DNA from 3 places in the Viridibacillus sp. FSL R5-0888 genome. Region 1 is predicted to be linked to each of the others. Evidence: riboswitches for the same ligand, from Rfam matches in the RefSeq annotation. Region 1 holds a riboswitch; each other region holds the start of a gene.
The links. Region 1 has a riboswitch for thiamine pyrophosphate ahead of MKY02_RS18710 (ABC transporter substrate-binding protein). Riboswitches for the same ligand answer to the same signal wherever they lie in the genome.
Positions count from the first base shown of each region.

Region 2: linked by a shared signal. The riboswitch ahead of thiT (energy-coupled thiamine transporter ThiT) and the one ahead of MKY02_RS18710 (ABC transporter substrate-binding protein) in region 1 are both predicted to bind thiamine pyrophosphate.
Region 3: linked by a shared signal. The riboswitch ahead of tenA (thiaminase II) and the one ahead of MKY02_RS18710 (ABC transporter substrate-binding protein) in region 1 are both predicted to bind thiamine pyrophosphate.

Region 1 covers NZ_JBBPAU010000001.1:3,744,600-3,751,726, reverse strand. The annotation lists gene MKY02_RS18715 (hypothetical protein) at 1-1,338, shown strand, start outside; TPP riboswitch at 1,616-1,725, shown strand; gene MKY02_RS18710 (ABC transporter substrate-binding protein) at 1,830-2,822, shown strand; gene MKY02_RS18705 (thiamine-binding protein) at 2,836-3,126, shown strand; gene MKY02_RS18700 (ABC transporter permease) at 3,126-3,878, shown strand; gene MKY02_RS18695 (ABC transporter ATP-binding protein) at 3,884-4,630, shown strand; gene MKY02_RS18690 (TatD family hydrolase) at 4,627-5,424, shown strand; gene MKY02_RS18685 (MFS transporter) at 5,550-6,686, opposite strand; gene MKY02_RS18680 (FIST signal transduction protein) at 6,897-7,127, shown strand, end outside.
Region 2 covers NZ_JBBPAU010000001.1:550,170-557,296, reverse strand. The annotation lists gene MKY02_RS02715 (GNAT family N-acetyltransferase) at 1-355, opposite strand, end outside; gene MKY02_RS02710 (M3 family oligoendopeptidase) at 362-2,152, opposite strand; gene MKY02_RS02705 (polyphosphate kinase 2 family protein) at 2,216-2,986, opposite strand; gene MKY02_RS02700 (tryptophan-rich sensory protein) at 3,207-3,935, shown strand; gene map (type I methionyl aminopeptidase) at 3,993-4,745, opposite strand; gene thiT (energy-coupled thiamine transporter ThiT) at 4,950-5,510, opposite strand; TPP riboswitch at 5,645-5,750, opposite strand; gene MKY02_RS02685 (M20/M25/M40 family metallo-hydrolase) at 5,897-6,262, shown strand; gene MKY02_RS02680 (peptidase dimerization domain-containing protein) at 6,348-6,482, shown strand; gene MKY02_RS02675 (M20/M25/M40 family metallo-hydrolase) at 6,428-6,958, shown strand; gene MKY02_RS02670 (hypothetical protein) at 7,079-7,127, shown strand, end outside.
Region 3 covers NZ_JBBPAU010000001.1:199,593-206,719, reverse strand. The annotation lists gene MKY02_RS01105 (PH domain-containing protein) at 1-205, opposite strand, end outside; gene MKY02_RS01100 (putative RNA methyltransferase) at 295-1,152, opposite strand; gene MKY02_RS01095 (MATE family efflux transporter) at 1,529-2,899, opposite strand; TPP riboswitch at 3,068-3,172, shown strand; gene tenA (thiaminase II) at 3,269-3,958, shown strand; gene thiM (hydroxyethylthiazole kinase) at 3,958-4,767, shown strand; gene thiD (bifunctional hydroxymethylpyrimidine kinase/phosphomethylpyrimidine kinase) at 4,764-5,597, shown strand; gene thiE (thiamine phosphate synthase) at 5,590-6,243, shown strand; gene thiW (energy coupling factor transporter S component ThiW) at 6,240-6,731, shown strand; gene MKY02_RS01065 (1,4-dihydroxy-2-naphthoate polyprenyltransferase) at 6,787-7,127, opposite strand, start outside.

The sequences.
Region 1 (7,127 bases):
TTAATCGGAGCCTACAATTATCAAGGTCGAAATTATATTAAGATATTAAAGAAACAACATAATGAATGGGTTCCGATAGCAGACATTAAAGGAAGCGGATATGGAATAACGAATTTAATAGCAGTGCCATTAGTAAATAATAGTATTAATACTTTAATTGTGGGTTGGCAAATAGGTAGTATTTGGTCGAAGTTAGACCTACTGCAATGGACAAATAAAGGTATTGTCCATATACCAACTAATAATATGGTCTATAGTAAATTGCAAGTAGAGGATATGCCAAGTACGGAAGGTTCGGATGGTAAATATGAGCTAGCTCTCTGGGTTCATGATACGGGTGAGGCCTATAAAATAGCTGTCTATCGTTTTAATGGTAAGGGATTTGTAAAGGCAAAAGATGTTTACCCATATTATTTCAAAAAAGTAGAAGCATACTATAAGAATCTATTAAAGAATAATGATTATCCCTTTTATTGGTACTATTTATCAGATGCTCAGATGAAGTCGGGAGATTTAGATCAGGCACTTACATCAATTGATAAAACGTTGTCATTTAATTCACCATATCCATCTAAAGAAACCCTACTAGAAAAAAGAAGACAAATTTTAAATCAGTTGAAGCAACATCAAGTGGTCGCTCAAACCGTCATCGTTAAAAAAAGAGGTGATGTCACAGGAGATGGCTTAATTGATACAATTCTTCTAACTGGTGAGAAAACCGAAGGAAGTCCGTATTTAAAGAACATTACTTTAGTTGTTTTTAATGAAAGAACGAATTTTTATGAACAAATCCCGTTAAAAGAAAATGCAGGTTATAACCCCACTATATCGCTTGGGGATTACACAGGAAATCATGTAGATGACATTTTAGTTGTCATTGATTCAGGGGGTAGTGGCGGCATTATATTCGCATATATATTTACATATGTGAATGGGGAAATGCGCCAAGTATTTGACTCAGAAGCATACAATGAACTTTCAAAATATGAAGTTAATTATCTCGATAATTACAAAGCAAGTGTAACTAGCTCCTATCCAGCGAAAAAATATATCTTAGATTTAACATATAAAGGAAAAGTATACTTATCTGAAATTTATAATACAGACGGTACACTTAAAGAACCGATACAAGGGTGGGTCGATCCAATTAGCGGATTCTATCCTATAGATTACGCAAGGGACGGCAACTATGAATTTTTGGCGTACCAAAAAATCGCAGGTAGATACCATGCAGATGGTTTGGGTTATGTAGAAACAATATTAAAATGGAATGGACATGGATTCGTTCCAGATCGCCAAACTGTTTCGATTTTCGGTGCAGATTTGCCAACGAAATAATCTATTAATAAAATTGTAGTTAGCAATTAGAGAGTACTTAGGACGTGAATATTCTGCTAAATAACAAACACTGGAGTTAGCGCAACAAACACCAGAGTTAGTGCAACAAACATCAGAGTTAGCGCAATAAACGCCCAAGACAGAGCAACAAACCACCAACTACACACAACAATCCCAAGAGAAACCACCAAATTCCAAAACCCAAAAACAATCGTTTCCAAATAAATATTGGAATCTTTTGTTTTTTTGATATAATAGATGAGAAAAGTTCATATGTGCAAGAATGTGGGGGGGCTGGTGTTGCCAGCTGAGAATGTATCCGATAGATGCTGACCCTTAGAACCTGATCTGGTTAACACCAGCGGAGGGAACATCAGCTAAAATCTCGAGTATCATTGAATTTTAGAGTGTATGTTAACGTCCGGAATAGTTCCGGGCGTTTTTCTTTTTGCATGGAACTTGTCAAAATAATATAGATGGAGGCAAGGGAAATGAAAAAATGTATGCTGCTCCTTGTAGCATTATTCGCTTTAGTAGGTTGCCAATCAAATGAGTCAAAAGGAAGTGACAACGACTCAAAAAACGAATTAACAAAAGTAACTGTCGTTTTAGATTGGACACCAAATACAAATCATTCTGGTTTGTATGTAGCAAAAGAAAAAGGTTTTTTTAAAGATCAAGGCTTGGATGTAGAAATCATTCAACCAGGTGAAACAGGAGCAGATCAACTAGTCGCTTCAGGAAAAGCCGAATTCGGTATTACAGCGCAAGAATCGATTACGCAAGCAAGAGTCCAAGGAGTTCCACTAGTCTCAATTGCAGCTATTATTCAACACAATACATCGGGCTTTGCTTCCCCAATAGATAAAAATATTAGATCACCAAAAGATTTCGAAGGTAAGACTTATGGTGGTTGGGGTTCTCCAATCGAAAAAGCTGTACTTGATTCTCTTATGAAAATCGAGAATGCAGATAGTAAGAAGCTAGACATTATCAACGCTGGAGATGCAGACTTCTTTACAATGGTCAAAAAAGATGTAGATTTTGCATGGATTTACTATGCATGGACAGGTGTCGAAGCGGAACTGCGTGGAGAAAAAATAAATATGCTCTATTTAACAGACTATAGTGACAAACTAGATTACTATACTCCAGTTCTTACAACTAACGAAAAAATGATCCAAAGTAATCCAGATACAGTGAAGGCATTTACTAAAGCAACTTCACAAGGATATGAATTCGCTATAAAAGATCCAGAAACTGCTGCAGATATTTTACTAAAAGCTGCCCCAGAATTAGATGCAGAGTTAGTTAAGAAAAGCCAACAATGGCTAGCTGACAAATATCAAGATGATGCAAAACAATGGGGAGAGCAGAAACTTGAAGTTTGGGAAAACTATGCAAATTGGATGAGTGAAAATAACGTATTAGAAGGTAAATTCGAACCTGAAAATGCGTTCACAAACGAATTTTTACCACAATAAGGAGGAGAAATAAATGGCTAACTCATTAATCAGTGTACAAATCATTCCAAAAACAAAAACATACGAGGATGTTATTCCTTTTGTAGATGCAGCTATCAAAATTATCGACGATGCTGGTGTGAACTATGAAGTGCATCCGCTTGAAACAACAATGGAAGGTGAACTTTCTGAACTGCTAGACATCATTCGTGTGATGAATGAAAAGATGATTGAACTAGGTAGCGTTAACGTCATCACTCAAGTGAAAATGCTTTACCAACCATCTGGTATCGAACTAGGTACATTAACGGAGAAATACAGATAATGAAATGGATACGTGAAAAAGGAGGAGCGATTTTTTTGCTCCTTTTCATTTTATGTAGTTGGGAATTGATTGTTCAATTAAAAGAAGTACCGGGTTGGTTATTACCTGCACCTACAGCTATTTTTTCAGAAGCGATTAAAGCAATTCCTACTTTTTCAACCGATATTTTATCAACAACTCAGTTAGCAATATTAGGACTTACAATTGGAAGCTTAGTTGGGTTTATCATAGCGGTCTCCCTACATATGATGCCGAAAGTTCAGAAACTTGTTTATCCGTTACTAATTCTATCTCAAAATATTCCAATCATTGTTTTAGCACCGCTGTTAATTATTTGGTTTGGCTTTGGATTATTACCAAAACTAATCATTATAGGTTTAGTCTGCTTTTTCCCAATCGTTGTAGCTGCATTAGATGGCTTTAAAAATACCGCTCCTGAGCTCAAGTACTATATGGAAATGGCGGGAGCATCGAAAAGCCAATTATTTTGGAAACTAGAATTGCCACATTCACTTCCATCCTTATTTTCGGGATTGAAAATCTCTGCGACTTATAGTGTCATGGGGGCAGTCATTTCGGAATGGCTAGGTGCAAAAAAAGGGATTGGCGTATACATGACATTATCTCAATCCTCGTTCCGTACAGATCGTGTGTTTGTAGCTATTTTCACCATCATGCTATTAAGTGTCATCGTATTTGGTTTGCTACGTGTGGTTGAAAGATTAGTAATTAAAGGCAAACTGGAGAGGTGAATACAATGTTACTTAAAATGGATCATATCGAAAAGTCTTTTGGTACAACACAGGTTTTGCATGATATTTCTATACATGTAGAAGAAGGAGAATTTGTTGCATTACTGGGGCCTTCAGGGAGTGGGAAGAGCACCATTTTCAATTTAATAGGTGGAATGGCTACGCCAGATGAAGGAACTATTTCTTTGAATGACAAAATCATTCATGGACAAAAAGGCTTAATCGGCTATATGCCTCAGCAACCATCTCTTTTCCCATGGAGAACCGTCATTGAAAATGTCGTACTGATGCAAGAATTATCAGGTAAACCAAATTATGAAGAAGCTAGTGAATGGCTAGAAAAAGTAGGGTTACGAGAATTTAAGAAATCCTTCCCAATTGAATTATCAGGTGGTATGAAGCAACGCGTAGCTTTTATAAGAGCGTTACTCAGTAAACAAAATTTATTATGCCTAGATGAGCCATTTTCAGCGTTAGATGAATTTACTAGAATTGAAATGCAAAAATGGCTTCTATCAGTATGGGAAGAAAATCGAAAGTCAGTGCTATTCGTCACGCATAGCATTGAAGAGGCAATCTTTTTAGCAGATAGAATTTATATACTAACGAAGCGCCCAGCCACTATAAAAGAAGAGATAAAAGTTCCCTTTGCAAGACCGAGAGAGGAAAGTCTCTTAAATACAAATGAATTCTTCCAACTCAAACAGAAACTTTTTAATATGTTGAAGGATGAAATTGAGGTAGGTGAGTGAAGCTGATAATCGATGCTCATATCCATTTTGATCAATACAATGAAGAACAACGAAAGATAATTTTAAAAGAAATGGCTCAATTTAATGTGACACACCTAATAGCAGTATCTACTGACTTATCATCAAGTAAGGTCAATTTAAAATTAGCTCAAAATGATAAGCGCATTCTACCTGCATTTGGCTTTCACCCTGAACAAGTAATGTTGGGAGAAAGTGAGCAAGCTCAATTATTTGAATGGATAAGAGCGCATCACGATGAAATGGTTGCAATTGGTGAAGTAGGGCTTCCTTATTATTTAAAGCAAGAAAAAGAACTCCTATATCAACCATATATCGACTTACTAGAAAAGTTCATAGCACTTGCAGCAGAAATGGATAAGCCGATTATTTTGCATGCTGTATATGAAGATGCGCACATAGTTTATGGTTTATTAGAAAAATATAATGTAACTGCTGCACATTTTCATTGGTTTAAAGGGGATACACAAGTAGTCAAACGGATGATTAAAAATGGATATTTTATCTCCATAACACCTGATGTATTGTATGAAAAGGAAATTCAGCAGCTCGTAAAGCATTATCCATTAGAGCAAATGATGGTAGAAACAGATGGACCCTGGCCGTTTGAAGGGACTTTCTCTGGTAAGATGACACACCCAATCATGATAAGAGCATCTATTGAGAAGCTTGCTTCGATTAAACAGCTGCCATTTGAAGAAGTTTCTACTAAGCTATATGAAAATACACAGAAATTTTACCGGTTGAAGTATTCAAGTCCATTTCTAAAAGTTTGACTTAATCAAAATAAACTCCTCTTTGTCTTTGGGCAAAGGGGAGTTTTTTGATATTGAGATTAATAAGAAATTCAGCAATAATTTCCACAAAAAAAGCCAGAGATATTTAAATCTCTGGCTGAATCTCAAGCTAAAGCAGTTTTCCGATCTAATAATGTAACACCAGCAAAGCACAGTAATAGGATTCCTGTAAAAATAAAGCCGCCTGTGATTCCAAGTGACAACCAACCTAAAAGGGAAGATCCCGCAACTACTCCTAATGAGAAGAACGCATAGAAGTAACCATAAGCCTTGCCTCGAACTTCAACTGTTGTCGAATCAATCAGTAACGAATTTAATGAAGGGAATAAGAAGGCAAACCCAAAGCCATAACAAGCCATTGCAATATAAAGTAATGTATTTGAATCTGCCTGGCTAATTAATAGTTGGCTTAATCCCATCAAGCTAATACCAAGTGCTAATGTTTTGATCGGCTTGACTCTATCGAAAATTCTATTAGTCGGTAGTAAGAATACAAGAACAGCAACAATGCCAAATGTACTCATTAAAGTTCCGCTCAAACGTGAATCAAAACCTAATTCTTGTACCTTTAAAGGTAATAAATAAGCGATAGCTCCTTGAGAAAACATAAGGAAAAATGCGCCTATAAAGGCTTTAAGTGTGCCTGCATTTTTGAAGAACGCCCGAATAGGAACGTGGGTACTAGTCGATGAATCTTTTTTTACTTGAGTTGATTTTAAGATAAAGATGGATAGAAAAGCGAGCACTAGCATGCATGCAGCAGTAATGTTAAAAACAAATGGCACGCTTGTCCGACTAGCTAAAATACCACTAAATGCAGGGCCAGTAATGGCAGCAATACCTACAAATGCTCCTGATATAGCACTACTCTTACCACGTTTTTCTTGTTCAGTTTCATTTGCTAAAAAAGTAAATGCTGCTGGGACGATTAAACCCGCAACTAAGCCGTGGATAAAGCGAACAACTAAGAGCATGATCGGTGCATCAGCGAACGTATAAAGCAACAAAGCTAGACCAGTAGTGAATAATCCCGCTATCAAGATTTTATATGGACCTCTGCGATCCGTTAAAAACCCTGAAATGATGTTACCAAATGTATTAGACAATGAATACATACCAACCGCCAAACCTGTTATAAAGGCCGATGCTCCAAGCGATTCAGCAAATGTACTCATGACAGGTAGTTGTGTAAACAAATCGAAGAACGAAAAGAACACAATGACATATATAAATTTTTTCATGTAAAACCTCTCCAACAATTAAATTATTTATATATTATAGCCTATCAAAGCTAATCACCCAAATTTTCTTGAATTTAGAGAAAAAATAAAAGGGAAAATAAGTAATTAAATTATCCTTGTACATGCTATAATAGATTGTAAAAAAGAACCATTTTTTAAATAATTGAAAGTAATTCAAACTAACTATCAAGATAAACTAGAGGTGTTACTATGGAATTAATACGCTCCAATTCTACGAAGCAAAAAAATACCGTAGAGGCAGTTAAAGAAGTTACAAGTAAACTACATACCGAACCTTCATTACTATTATTTTTCACAAGTACTACACATTCATTTCAAGAAGTAACAGCACTATTTAATGCACAATATCCAAATTGTGAAGTCGTCGGCTTAACGACGACAGGTGAAATTGGGCCATCTGGCTTCTTAGAAAATGGCCTC
Region 2 (7,127 bases), 3.2 Mb from region 1:
CTAGCTCTAGCGCCTCAGATGCAATTCCTTGTCCAATATAACGTTTATCTACTGAATAACCGACAAAAGCACTTGCAAATGGTAATCTCTTGATAGAATAAATCGATATATGTCCTACAAGATCCGACGTTCCCATTGCAAATATTGCAAAACTATACTCACGGTTGAGTCTCATACGCTGAATAGACTCAATAATCTTCTTTCTTTGAGTGTGTTCTGTATAAAACTCATCCTCATGTAATGGCTCATAGATCGACCAATAGCGCTTATTACGCTTAACTAGATTTGTGAATGCCGAAACATCGGCTTCCTCTAATGTTCGTAAATAGCAGCGATTTCCTTCAAGAAACACCATGTCAGATCACCCTTTTTGAGTGGTTAATTCTAAAAACTGTTCAACATCCTGTTCACATATACGAATTCCCTTTTCCCAGAATGCCTTTTCTGTAATATCCTCACCTAAATGTTTCATCGCTAAATCTTCTACAGACATAACAGCTGTATCTTGTAATAAAGCGATATATTTATCTTCAAAACTACTACCTTCTTCTTTCGCCTTAGCATAAATACTTAATGAGAATAAATAGCCAAATGTATATGGGAAATTATAAAATGGCACGCTTGTCATATAGAAGTGCAATTTTGAAGCCCAGAAATGGGGATGAGCAACATTTAGCGCACCTGCATAAGCTTCTTTTTGTGCTTCTTCCATTATTTCATTCAAGCGTTGAGCTGGTACAATTCCTTCTTTACGTTCTTCATAAAAACGTGTTTCGAATAAGAATCGAGCATGAATATTCATGAAGAATGCGACACTGCGCTGAATTTTATCTTCAAGTAATGCTATTTTTTCATCTACCGAGTTTGCTTCTTGAACAGCTGCATCTGCAACAATCATTTCAGCAAATGTAGAAGCTGTTTCTGCTACACCCATTGCATAGCCAGTATTCAAAGTATGAATCGGACGTAATGCATACGAATGGAATGCATGACCTAATTCATGTGCTAATGTTGCAACATTAGACATAGTACCACTATAAGTCATGAAAATTCGTGATTCTTTCGTTAATGGTAAACCAGTACAAAATCCACCTGGACGTTTATTTGGGCGATTTTCTGCTTCAATCCATCCGTTTTCAATTGCATTTGTAGCGAAGGTTTCTAGCTTCTTGCCGAAACGTCCGAAATTTTTAATGACAAATGCTGCGCCTTCTTGATAAGAAATCGTCTCAGTTGATGCAGTAATTGGGGCATCTAAGTTAAACCAATCCATTGTACTTGTATTTAACAGCTCTGCCTTACGCTTTAAATATTCAACGAAAGGTGCTTTATGATCTGTAATTGCACCCCACATTGCATCAATCGTTTCAGGTTGCATACGGTTAGTTTGAAGTGGCTCTTGTAATACCGAATCCCAACCTCTTTTTTTGTATGTAGCTAATCGGAACCCTGCTATATGATTCAACGTTTTTGCAAAGAATTCCTCTTTTTCAGTCCATGTTTTTTCAAGCGCTTCATAAGCAGCTTGACGCACTGTAGCATCTGGATGTGAACTTAAGTTATTCGCTTGGCCTACCGAAAGCTCTTTTTCCTCACCATCAATTGTAAAAGGAATTTTAATATCGCTAATCAATAGATCATACATTTCTCCCCAAGCATTATAACCATCTACTTTTAATGCAGAAATAATATTCTCTTCCTGCTCAGAAAGTTTTAATTTAGTTTCATCTCGCCATTCATTTAAAGTGAAATTGAATTGTGATAACTCCTCAGTAGTTAGTAAATCTGTCCACTTTTCTTCTTCTATGCCACTTAATACTTGTTGAAATTGCAATTTAATCGGTGCAAAATTCGCAGCTAATGATGAAATTTCACCACGTAGTAAAGATGCTTTTTTATCAGTCATATCTTGCGCTTGTAAACAAGATACAAATGAACCTGCTTGCCCCATATTAATATATACTTCTTTCATTAGTTCTAGAACATTTAAAATGGATTTTGCATCTTCTGCCACAATACTTGAAACTGCATTTTGAAGTTCTTCTAATTCAACTTGGATTCTGTCTAATTGGATTCTTAATTCTTCTGAATTGCTACCTCCTGTAAATACGGACTCTAAATCCCATACTTCTGGGAATTTTTTGTTTGTCATATTCCGACCTCCATTACTAAATTATCTTACATATTCAGTATAATACTTCTGGACACGAAATAGTTAGACTTCTTCGCTAATAGTTTCCGAGGGATCAGTAATTTTTAATCCTCTAAGTTCACATTCTCTTGTAACATGTGCGATTATTTCTTTTAACACTTGAATTCGTGCGTAATTTTTATCATCACCTGATATTAAAATCCATGGTGCATGAGGTTTATCGGTCTTCTTGAACATATCATTTGCTGCTTCAACATAAAGTGGCCACTTGTCACGATTGCGCCAATCTTCATCTGTAAGCTTCCATTTTTTATAGGGATCTTCTTGTCGTTCTTTAAATCGATTTAATTGTTCTTCATTTGACACTTGAATCCAGAATTTCGCTACGATATAGTTATCATCTGTAAGTAGTTTTTCAAATCGGTTAATTTCTTCGTAGGCACGTTGCCATTCTTCTTGTTTAGCAAAGCCTTCAATACGTTCTACTAGTACTCGTCCATACCATGAACGATCGAAAATGCCGATTTGCCCTTTGTAAGGTAGGCGCGTCCAAAAGCGATGTAGATAGTTATATTTTAGTTCGAAGGGTTGCGGTGCGGCAATTGGATGTACGATATATCCACGAGGATCCAGTCGTTGTGTTAAACGTTTAATCGCTCCACCTTTACCAGCTGCGTCCATCCCTTCAAAGGCTAACACAAGCCCTATATTATGATTGAACAAGAACTGTTGAATATTTAATAGTTCAAATTGTAATTTTTTTAGTTCCTTTTTGTAGGAAGGTTTATCGTTTAGATGTTTGTCTAATTTTATATCTTCAATGCGTTTACTCACTTTAACCACTCCTTTTACTTTTATACTATTATTTTACAGCAAATTGTACTGAAATGATATTTGTTGTTCTAACTAATCGAATGTATACTTTATACATATACATTAAAATCGGAAGATATTGTTTGTATATATACGCAATTTTATCGAGATTCTTTTCTACTTCAGAGTGCAACAACATTCAGATTTTTATACTATTCCCAACATGAAGGAGGAGATTTTATTGGGGAGATTGATTATTATTACCATCGCTTATATTGCAATGGTAACCGTAAACTTAGCTGCTAATATTCTTCCACTAAATGGTCAAACTACTGGCGAAATCTCCGACAGTTATACGGTTCTTTTCACTCCAGCACGATATGTTTTTACTATTTGGGGCTTTATATACATAACTTTAGCTTACTGGATTTATAAACATTGGTTCAATCATCAGATAAAGAACACGATTTCTATTCAACAAACATTGTTATTTACAGCCAGTTCACTACTTAATGTTTTGTGGATTTTCCTGTGGCATTATAATTACTTCCAACTTACTGTTGTTGTAATGCTACTATTATTATCTTGTTTAGCACTTCTATATTTCTCATATAGTAATGATGAACAAACATGGTCAAAGGCCATACCCATTTCCATTTACTTTGCTTGGATTTGCGTAGCAACAATAACAAATATCTCTTTCGTTTTAACGTCTAATCATTGGAATGGCTTAGGTTTAAGTAATCCTTTGTGGGCTGTTATTATGCTTACTCTAGGTACCGCTATTGCACTTCATATTCGTTTCCACCATTATGATATTTATTTTCCTATCGTCTTCATTTGGGCTTATATAGGGATTGCGATAAAAAATGGCTTTGAGGAATTACTAGTAACGACCGCAGCACTTTTTTTAAGTGGCGTCTTATTGGCAGGAATCTTATTTATAAAAAAACAAAAGCCTTCTAAATAACTGTAGAAAACAAAAAGCCTCCCTTGAAGAAAATTCAAGGGAGGCTTTTTCATTATTTTAGTCTAATTTAGTTGTAATAATAGGTTCACCATCTGTTACGATGATTGTATGTTCATATTGAGCAACTAGTGATTTGTCAGGCGTTATAAATGTCCAACCATCACCTGCTTCAACGATATGTTCTGCTTTTTGAGAGATGAACGGTTCAACAGCTAAAACCATACCTTCTTTTAAAATGGTGCGATCCCATGCATCAAAATAATTTAATACATGTTGTGGATCTTCATGAAGTGAACGGCCAATGCCATGACCTGTTAAGTTCATAATAACTGCTAAACCGTTTGCCTTCGCTTCACGTTCGACCGCTTTACCAATTTGGTTTAAACGTGCACCTGGTTTTACTTTCGTCATCGCACGATCAAATGCGCTTTCTGCAACTTGACAAAGTTTATCGATTTCTGGGTAAGATCCTTCACCTACAACAAATGACACGCCAGTATCTGCAAAATAGCCATTAACATGACCTGAAACGTCAATATTAATAAGGTCTCCCTCTTTTAGAGTAAGGTTCCCTGGAATGCCGTGTGCAACTTGTTCGTTCACACTTATGCATGTATATCCTGGAAAATCATATTCACTTTTAGGTCCTGAAACGGCTCCATTTTCTTCAAATAAACGGCCACCAATTTCATCTAATTCTTTAGTTGTAATTCCTGGTTTTGTTGCTGCCTTCATCGCTTCACGGATTTGGGCCATCACACGTCCAGCTTTTTTCAATCCTGCAATATCCTCTTGAGTTATAGCTATCATTTTATACGATCCCTTCTTCTCATATGTCTACTCTCTACTATAACACTTTTTTCGCAAAATGAAGAACATGAAAATCGCGTATATAGCTATTTCAAATGTCTATATATTTAGAATAATTTTATTTAGTTCTTATGTTTAACATATGAAATTACATAACTGAAAGTACTAAAAGAGGACTCCATCTATAAGGAATCCTCTTTTTTTTTAATTTTTTTGTTGTAATAATCGCGGTGCTGAAGTAAATAAAAGTACAGCTACAACCGCTGTTAGTATAGTAGCTGGCAACATATACGTACCATTATAAATTATAGAATACAAATAAACATTTTGGTCACCTGCATATTCGCTAAAGAAGACAATCCCTGCTGTAGTATGAGCAATATACCTCAATAAACCACCTAGAGTTGTACCGAGCACAATATACAAAGTCATTGCTTTTTTGTTTAATTGCTTACTCGCTGCAAAAACTAGATGTCTCACAACACCAGCTAGACCGACTACAGTAAATGCTATAAAGTAATCGATAAATCCCTGAACAGGTGTGAAAATTGAAGCACCCATCGCCACTTGCAATAAACCAATTAAAAACCCGGTAATTAAACCACCCGATACACCCCATCGGAATGCCATTAATACAATTGGTACCATAACAAGACTAATAGAACCACCTTGAGCCCATAGCTTAAATGATAACTGATCCAAAATTAAGCCGATTGCAGAAAAAATTGCAATCTCGATTAAAAACAACAATCTCTTTTTGTTCAAAATAAATATCCTCCCGTAGTTCTGATGTAGAACACACAAGACCTAAACGTATCCCATTTGTAAATGGGCTCTAGATAGTAAAACTTTTGGCAACAAAAAAACGACATCAGGACAGGTCCTGACATCGGTTATATGTCGGTTTCTATCCACATTCCTACGCAAGCATTAACTTACAGGTTCAAAGGGTTAGAACTTTGGGTTCACTCTCAGCCGACCATTTCGGCTCCCCTTGTGGTAAATACATCATTTAATTGTAATTGTAGAACACCCCTATTGTACTCAAACAATTCTTTTATTTCAATAGATTACTCTGAAATGAATGAGAGATTTCTTTCAAAACGTATATAATAAACAAAATGGAATTTAATTGAAGTGATTACAATTAGATGATTAGTTTACTTAAAAAGCTAATCATATATAAAAGTGATACTCCTACTGGCGCAAATGAAGCATTACAATTTTGTGCTAATTGGCTTGAGAAACAAGGTATAGATGTTAACCTACATCAAAATAATGGATTTGATATTTTAACAGCTGAAATTGGACAAGGTGCAGATTGTCTTATCTGGAACGGCCATGTTGATGTCGTCCCAGCAGCAATTGAACAATATACCCCCTTTGTAGATGGTGATCTTTTATACGGACGTGGAGCTGCTGAAATGAAAGCCGGAGTTGCGGCGATGATGTTCAGCTTTGTAGAGTTATCTAATCAGCTGACAAGCTGCCTAGACGCCTTCAACTTCATCTGGTGACAGACGAAGAAATTGGCGGTGAAAATACCTCTGGTACGCTTGCTCGTAATGGCTACAATGGCCAATTTGTGGTGTACCTACACAAATGCAGATTGGTTTACAAGCAAAAGGCATTCTTCAATTCGAACTTCAATTTAAAGGTAAAGCATCACATGGTAGTCTTCCTTGGGAGGGGTTAAATGCCGTTTTACAAGCCCTGCAATTCCACTCAAACTGTTAGAATCACCAATAACAAATGCTCGTAATGTATTTTATGATTCTCCATCAATTAATTTGGCAACAATACAAGCAGGTGAACGTTTTAATGTCGTCCCAGATCAGTGCAATGTACGCTATTATATTCGATACGTCCGAGGACAATCAGCAGAAGATATTCTAAATGAAATTCAAAAAATTCTCGATGATGAAAAAATATCAGCTGAAATAATTATTCACAGTATTGCTCCTGCAGTTAAAACAGATGCTGATGATCCATTTGTTTTATCATTAATAAAAACAATGACAACAGTTTGCGACAAACAGGACATGCTATTTGGACAACATGGATCTGCTGATACTCGATTTTATGCTGCAGATGGTGTAGGAGCCATCGAATTCGGACCGACTGGAGCAGATTGGCATGGTCCCACTGAATATGTCAGTATTTCATCTGTATACCGTTACGCAGATATAATAAAAGTACATGCATTGAGTTGAATCTTTTTGGGCTTTGTAGCGTAGATAATAATATGACTGGAGGTGCTTGGGCTGGATAACAATCGAGTATTGTCTGCATTGTGTTACTTTAGTATATTTTTTGCCGGATTTATTTTGCCAGTGATTGTTTATTTTGTCAGTGCTGATTCGAATGTAAAAAACCATGCGA
Region 3 (7,127 bases), 3.5 Mb from region 1:
CCCAAATTGCAGTAAAGACAGTTAATACTATCAAACCTAAGACAATCCAACCAATCCATTCTTTCCACTCAAAGTGAATATGTAAATAGTAGAGGACTCCAAGTACAGCAATAATTCCTGCATTTGTTAATGTTTCAGTCATACGCCAAACCTTTACAGCTTCTCTAGAAATACATCGCTGTGGCGCTTCAATCTTTAAATACATCCAACCACTCCTTCTTTACTATTACGTCTTATATAAGGAAAAAGTTTCTAAATAAAATATCCCCCGCTAAAAAACAGCGGAGGACGATTTTACATTTTCCCAATTAATATGTCTAAATCAATCGTAATTTCGGTTAAGTTTGTAGCAGCTACATCACTTTTTTGATGCCACCCCATTGGTGTCATATGCATTAATAATGGCACCAATTCTTTATTTATTTCTATTGTTTGTGTAATACGCTTTACTTCAACCTCAAGAAAATTCTCCTTGAACCGTTCGACAATAAGCTCATTTGAATAAGATTCCTTTTCAGATTCTGCAAAGAATAAAGCACGTAATTCCTGTAAATATCCACTTTGTGGTACGACTTTAATAACCAACCCATTCGGCTTCAAAAGTCGCTTAAACTCCGTGTAATTGGCAGGTGATAAAATATTCAATATCGCATTAAAGCTTTCTTGTTGATATGGACTTTTTGCTAGGTCACCGACACACCAAATCATGTCAGTATAATGCCGCCCTGCTGCAATAATTCCTTCTTTTGCGATATCAATACCTACTCCAACAAAACTGGTATCAGATTGCTCTTGGAATTTATTTTTAATACTTGCTAAATGTGACCCTTCCCCGCAACCCGTATCGAGTACAGCAACATTAGTATTCATCTGCTTTAGTAAATCACAAATAGCTGTATGCATCGGTGCATATAATCCACTTTCAATAACCAGCTTACGCGCTTCAAATAAATCTTTGCCATACATTGAAGTCGCAGCATGCGTCATGAAATTTACATAGCCTTGCTTTGCAATATCAAAAGAATGTCGATTATCACAAGCAACACTACAATCCTCGGTCACCGTCATCTCATCCCCACAAACTGGACAAGCGAACAGGGCTCGATTCTCACTCATATAATTAGCACTCGCTACTTTTCTCGGCAATGCCATGCCAAACACCTCGTTCATTAATCTTCTTTACCAAGTATACAAAACAAAGTGTTGCTTGGCTAAGGATAAAATTAGAAGGGGTGTACATAGGCTTGATCATGTCGATTGTTCTCCAAATTATCATAGGTAAATATCTAGATAACAGTAATTCTTTATAACAATGAATAACCTCCTACAATTAAAAAACGCTGATAACTCCAAGTCATCAGCGATTTACTCTATCTATTAAGTTTAAAATAACGCTTCAAACGTGAGTTCACCAAACACGATAATAGCAATAGTTTATTGTTTAGAGTCCTTTACACTAGCATGTGTTATAACGCTACCTATTTCTGTGACTACTAATTTATCGCTAAAAAAATCACTTCTAATGCCATTATTTCGTTTTATCAGGCGCAACGAGAGCATATCTTTCCCAGCGACGACTTTTCCATCTAAAGAAAACGAGAATAGCTCGGAACCATTCATCCGCTGCAATTGCCAACCATACACCTATTAAACCCATATCTAATTGGAATACAAGTAAATAACCAAGTGGTAAGCTCATGCAAACCATTGAGAAAAATCCGATGACTAATGGATATTTAGCATCACCTGAAGCACGCAATGAATTGATAATCGTAATATTAAATGTACGTCCTGTTTCTAATAAAATACTACACACTAACACTGCCGCACCAATTTTTATAACTTCTGGATTATCAGTAAAGAGACGCATTAGTGGATAGCGGAAAATAACCACCACTGTGACCATCACTAAAGTAAATATAATCGCCCATTTCAGACTAACCCACAATTGTTTATACGCTACATCCTTTTCATTGGCACCAACGTATCGACCAACCATAATCGCAGTTCCTGTTCCAATCGCTATGGCAAATAAATAGGTGAACATTGAAATATTATAAGCGTATTGCCGAGCTGCTAGTGATTCTGCACCTAAATACGTCACGTAGTATAAAAAGACAATTTGACAACCTTGGTACATCACTTGCTCAAATGCAGATGGAAGTCCAATTTGCAAAATCTTACCGATATATTCTTTTGATAATGACACGTAGTATTGAAATTTAATACGTACCTCTAGTGCTTGGTACAATAGCCAGAAGAATACTAGTAGAGCCAAAACACGACTGACGACTGATGAAATTGCCGCACCTTGCACCCCTAGTTCAGGGAAGCCAAATTTACCGAAGATCAAAACATAGTTCCCTATTACATGAAAAATATTCATTCCAAGTGATACATACATAGTCTGTTTCGTCCAACCATGCACACGAATGATCGCTGCTAACGAGTTGATGATTGCTTGTAGGAAAATAGCTCCCCCAACAATGAATAAATATTTACTAGCATACTCAAGCACATCACCTTGTAAATTCATTGCAATCATAATATTTTTCGAGAAAATCACGAAAGCGACGCTCATTATTAAACCAATAACTAAATTCAAGGAAACGGCTAGTGCTGAAATTTTGGCTGCTTCCAAATAACGCTTAGACCCTAAATATTGAGCAACAACAATCGATGCCCCGTTTCCTATTACTTCTAAAACTAAAATTGCTATATGAATATATTGATTGGCTGCTCCTACTCCTGATACTGCATCATCAGACAATGCGCTCAGCATAAATGTATCAGCAAGCCCCATCAACATAAATAAAAATACTTCTAAAAAAATCGGCCAAGTTAAATGAAATAAATTTAATTTCACTTCAGGCCCTTTCACTGTTGCCGTTGTGCCCATCTAAACACCTTGCTTCCCACTATAAAATTCAGATAATTTGTATCTTAACATAGAAATCAGCTCATATCTATGGCTTAATGCCATTTATTACAATCTATTTACTTTGCTTAATTACACCTTGCTAATTCCATTATTTATGTTATATTGATGTTGAAAACTAAATCGCTTTTTAACCACTAGGGGAGTCATATAATTGGCTGAGACGCAGAGTGTTGCGGACCCTTGGAACCTGATCTGGCTCATACCAGCGGAGGGAAGTGGCGCTATCAGTCTATTTTGTTTTATTGAAAATGATTGCTCGCCGCCTACTGACACAGATCAGGGGCGGCTTTTTGTTTTCAAAAACAAATGAATTTGGGGTGCATAAAGATGACATTTTGTGAAGAAGTAAGACAAGAGTGTAATGATTTATGGGAAGGTAGCTTTCAACATCCGTTTGTAAAATCATTAGCAGCAGGTACTTTACCACTCGACATTTTCCAATATTACGTACAACAAGATGCTTATTATTTAACCCACTTTGCAAAGGTGCAAGCACTAGGAGCAGTAAAGGCAAATGATTTACATACTACACAACGTTTTGCCAAACATGCTGAATCAACATGTATTGCTGAATTGTCACTTCATGAGCAATTTTTTACTATGTTAGAAATTACAGATGAAGAGCTTGCTGCATTTGAGCCCGCACCGACAGCATATGAATATGTATCTCATATGTATCGCGCTACAAACAATGGTGATTTAGCTGATACTCTCGCTGCAATACTTCCTTGCTACTGGCTTTACTATGAAATTGGCGAACGCCTAAAAGATTCAAAACCTAATCACCCTATTTATGATAAATGGATTCAAACATATGGCTCTGAGTGGTTCGGAGAATTAGTAGAAGAACAAATTAATCGCATGAATGACCTTGCCAAAGACTTACCCCCTGCACGTATTCAACAACTAAAAGAACATTTCCGTAAAAGTAGTTATTATGAATGGCATTTCTGGGAAATGGCTTGGACGAAACAACAATGGACAATTGGACATTACGAAAAGGAGCTGACTAAATAATGGGTCAACAACCTTTTCTTGAAAAGTTACGTGTCGAAAAACCGCTAGTCCATAATATTGCCAATATCGTTGTTTCCAATTTCCAAGCTAATGGTCTCCTCGCACTAGGTGCTTCTCCTATGATGGCGGAGGGAATCGAGGAAGTAGCTGAAATGGCTGCTCTTGCAGACTGTACAGTTCTTAACATCGGTACACTTGATCAAGGAACTGTTTTATCCATCATTGAGGCAGGTAAAAGTGCCAATAAAAAAGGTATTCCTGTTGTTCTTGACCCAGTTGGCGTAGGTGCTAGTGTGTTTCGTAAGAAATCCGTGACAACCATTTTAAAGGAAGTTCAAGTTACGGCTATCCGCTGTAATGTAGGTGAACTTGCTACACTCGGTAATATCGAATGGCAATCAAGGGGAGCTGATGCTGGTGAAGGTCAAATAGATGTACAACTAACTGCTAAACAAGTTGCTAAACGGCTTAACTGTATTGTTGCAGTCACTGGGTTTGAGGATACCGTAACCGATGGCCAAACGACAATTCAAATTGATGGTGGGCATGACTTAATGCCACTAATTACAGGCTCCGGGTGCTTGCTTAGCGCGGTGACAGGTGCATTTCTTGCTGTTTCAGATGGCCATCATTTGCAAGCAACAGCTAATGCTCTATCATTTTACAAACAAGTTGGAGAAAGAGCTGCAAAAACAGCCATTGCTCCAGGCACTTTTGCAGTTGAAATGATTAACAGTTTATATTCTCTTACTTCAGAAAATTTACGTAACAATATGAAAATCGTAGAAAAAGAGGATATTCAAATATGACAAGTGTTGCTATGACAATTGCAGGTTCTGATAGTGGTGGTGGGGCTGGTATCCAAGCAGATTTAAAAACATTTCAAGAACTTGGTGCATTTGGTACATCTGCAATCACAGCAGTGACTTCACAAAATACACTAGGCGTTCACGACGTTTATGCCGTAGCAGTTAACAATGTTATCAGCCAAATAAAAGCTGTCCTTGATGACTTTCAAGTAGGAGCTATTAAAACAGGCATGCTTTTTTCAGCAGAAATCATCCACGGAGTAGCTGAAACATTAAAAAGTTATGATCTACCAATGCTCATCATTGATCCAGTCATGATTGCAAAAGGTGGTGCATCACTTCTATTAAATGAAGCTGTACACTCTATGAAAACTGAGCTACTACCACTTGCAACCATTATTACACCTAATATTCCTGAAGCTGAAGTACTCACAGGTTTAACGATTCACTCAGATAGTGATGTAGAGAATGCTGCAAATCGGCTAATTACAATGGGCGCTAAAGCCGTTGTCTTAAAAGGTGGGCACCGCGATACAAAAGATTATGCAGAGGATTTATTTTTATCAGCAAAAGGCGAACGATTCATTATGCGTTCTGAAAGAATCGACACGAAAGATACACATGGTACAGGCTGTACATTCTCAGCAGCTATTGCAGCTCGTTTGGCACAAGGTTTCACTGCTTCGGATGCCGTAATTGATGCGAAATATTTTATCCAAGCCGCTATAAAGAATGGACTACAATTGGGTGCTGGCCATGGACCTACAAATCATTGGGCCTATCGTGAAATTTCAGAAAAGGCCCGAAAGGAAGTTATGATCATTGAATAGAGAACAACTTCAATTATATTTCATTATGGGGAGTCAAAATGTCGAAGAACACGATCCAATCGTTGTTTTAGAAGAAGCTCTTCGTGGTGGCATTACCTTATTTCAATTCAGAGAAAAAGGAGAAAATGCGCTCACCGGGGAAGATAAAATAAATTTTGCTAAAGCATGCAAAGCCCTGTGTAAAAAATATAATGTACCTTTCATTATCAATGACGATGTAAATTTAGCAATCGCTCTAGATGCAGATGGTGTGCACGTCGGCCAAGATGACGCTAACGCAATTGCAATCCGAGAAAAGATTGGTCTAGATAAAATTCTAGGTGTCTCTACTCATTCATTAACAGAGGTAACCGCTGCAATAAATGCAGGAGCTGATTACGTAGGCATTGGTCCAGTCTACGCTACTACCTCTAAGTCAGACGCTAATTCCCCTGCTGGTACAATATTAATTGAACAAACAGCTGCTACTTATCCCTCTCTACCTATTGTTGGTATTGGTGGTATAACAATAGATAATTGTCAAACTGTTATCAGAGCAGGAGCAGATGGCGTTTCACTCATCTCTGCTATCGCAACACATGAAGAACCATTTGTAGCCACACGACAACTACTTCATGTCTTACAACAGGTGGCGAAAATTTCATGACTTCACGCAAAACGACTATAGCCATGTTTGTCGCTATTGCCGTTGCCGGATCTGTTTTTGTATCATTTCCAGCAGGTATTGCACGTGCATATCCTGTTCAACATACTGTAAATGTTCTAGCTGCTGTAATGCTAGGACCTGGCCCAGCTGTTCTTATTGCATTTCTTACTGGGCTTGTCCGAGTAATAACCGGCACTGGTTCCTTACTCGCCTTTCCCGGTAGTATGATTGGAGCTTTTTTAGCAGGTGTGCTCTACAAACATTACGGTAAAGTATGGCTAGCAGCTGTAGGAGAAGCTATTGGTACTGGCATACTCGCTTCATTTGTTGCAGTACCATATGCCAAAATTTTAATGGGCACTTCAGTTACTGCTCTATTCTTTATGCCCGTTTTCCTTGTATCAAGTGTTAGCGGTGCTTTGCTTGGTTGCATTATCTCGGTTCGCCTAAAAGAAACAAAATTTGCTCATCAACTACAAAAGCACTAAATATGCCACAAAAAAACTGTCCACAATCTCATTTGATTGTTAGACAGTTTTTAATTTAGGATAAGTAACTTAAAACTAGTCCTACCGACAATAAAAATCCAAAGAATGTATTCGTCAGTGCAGTGGATTTCATTGCAATCCCCTGTTTAGCTGGATCATTTACGCCTTCTTTAAAGGCCTTAATTGCCTGTATTGGTTTCGGAATACTTATTAATACAACAAGTAACCATGGACTAACCGTCCCAATAATAACAAGTACAATTATCCATAGATATGACACGATAAATGAAAGCGCTAGTAAATTCACAGCCTTTTCACGACCTAAAAGGATTGCTAATGTTTTACGTCCTCCAATTGTATCTTCCTTAATGTCACGGATGTTGTTCGACATATTAA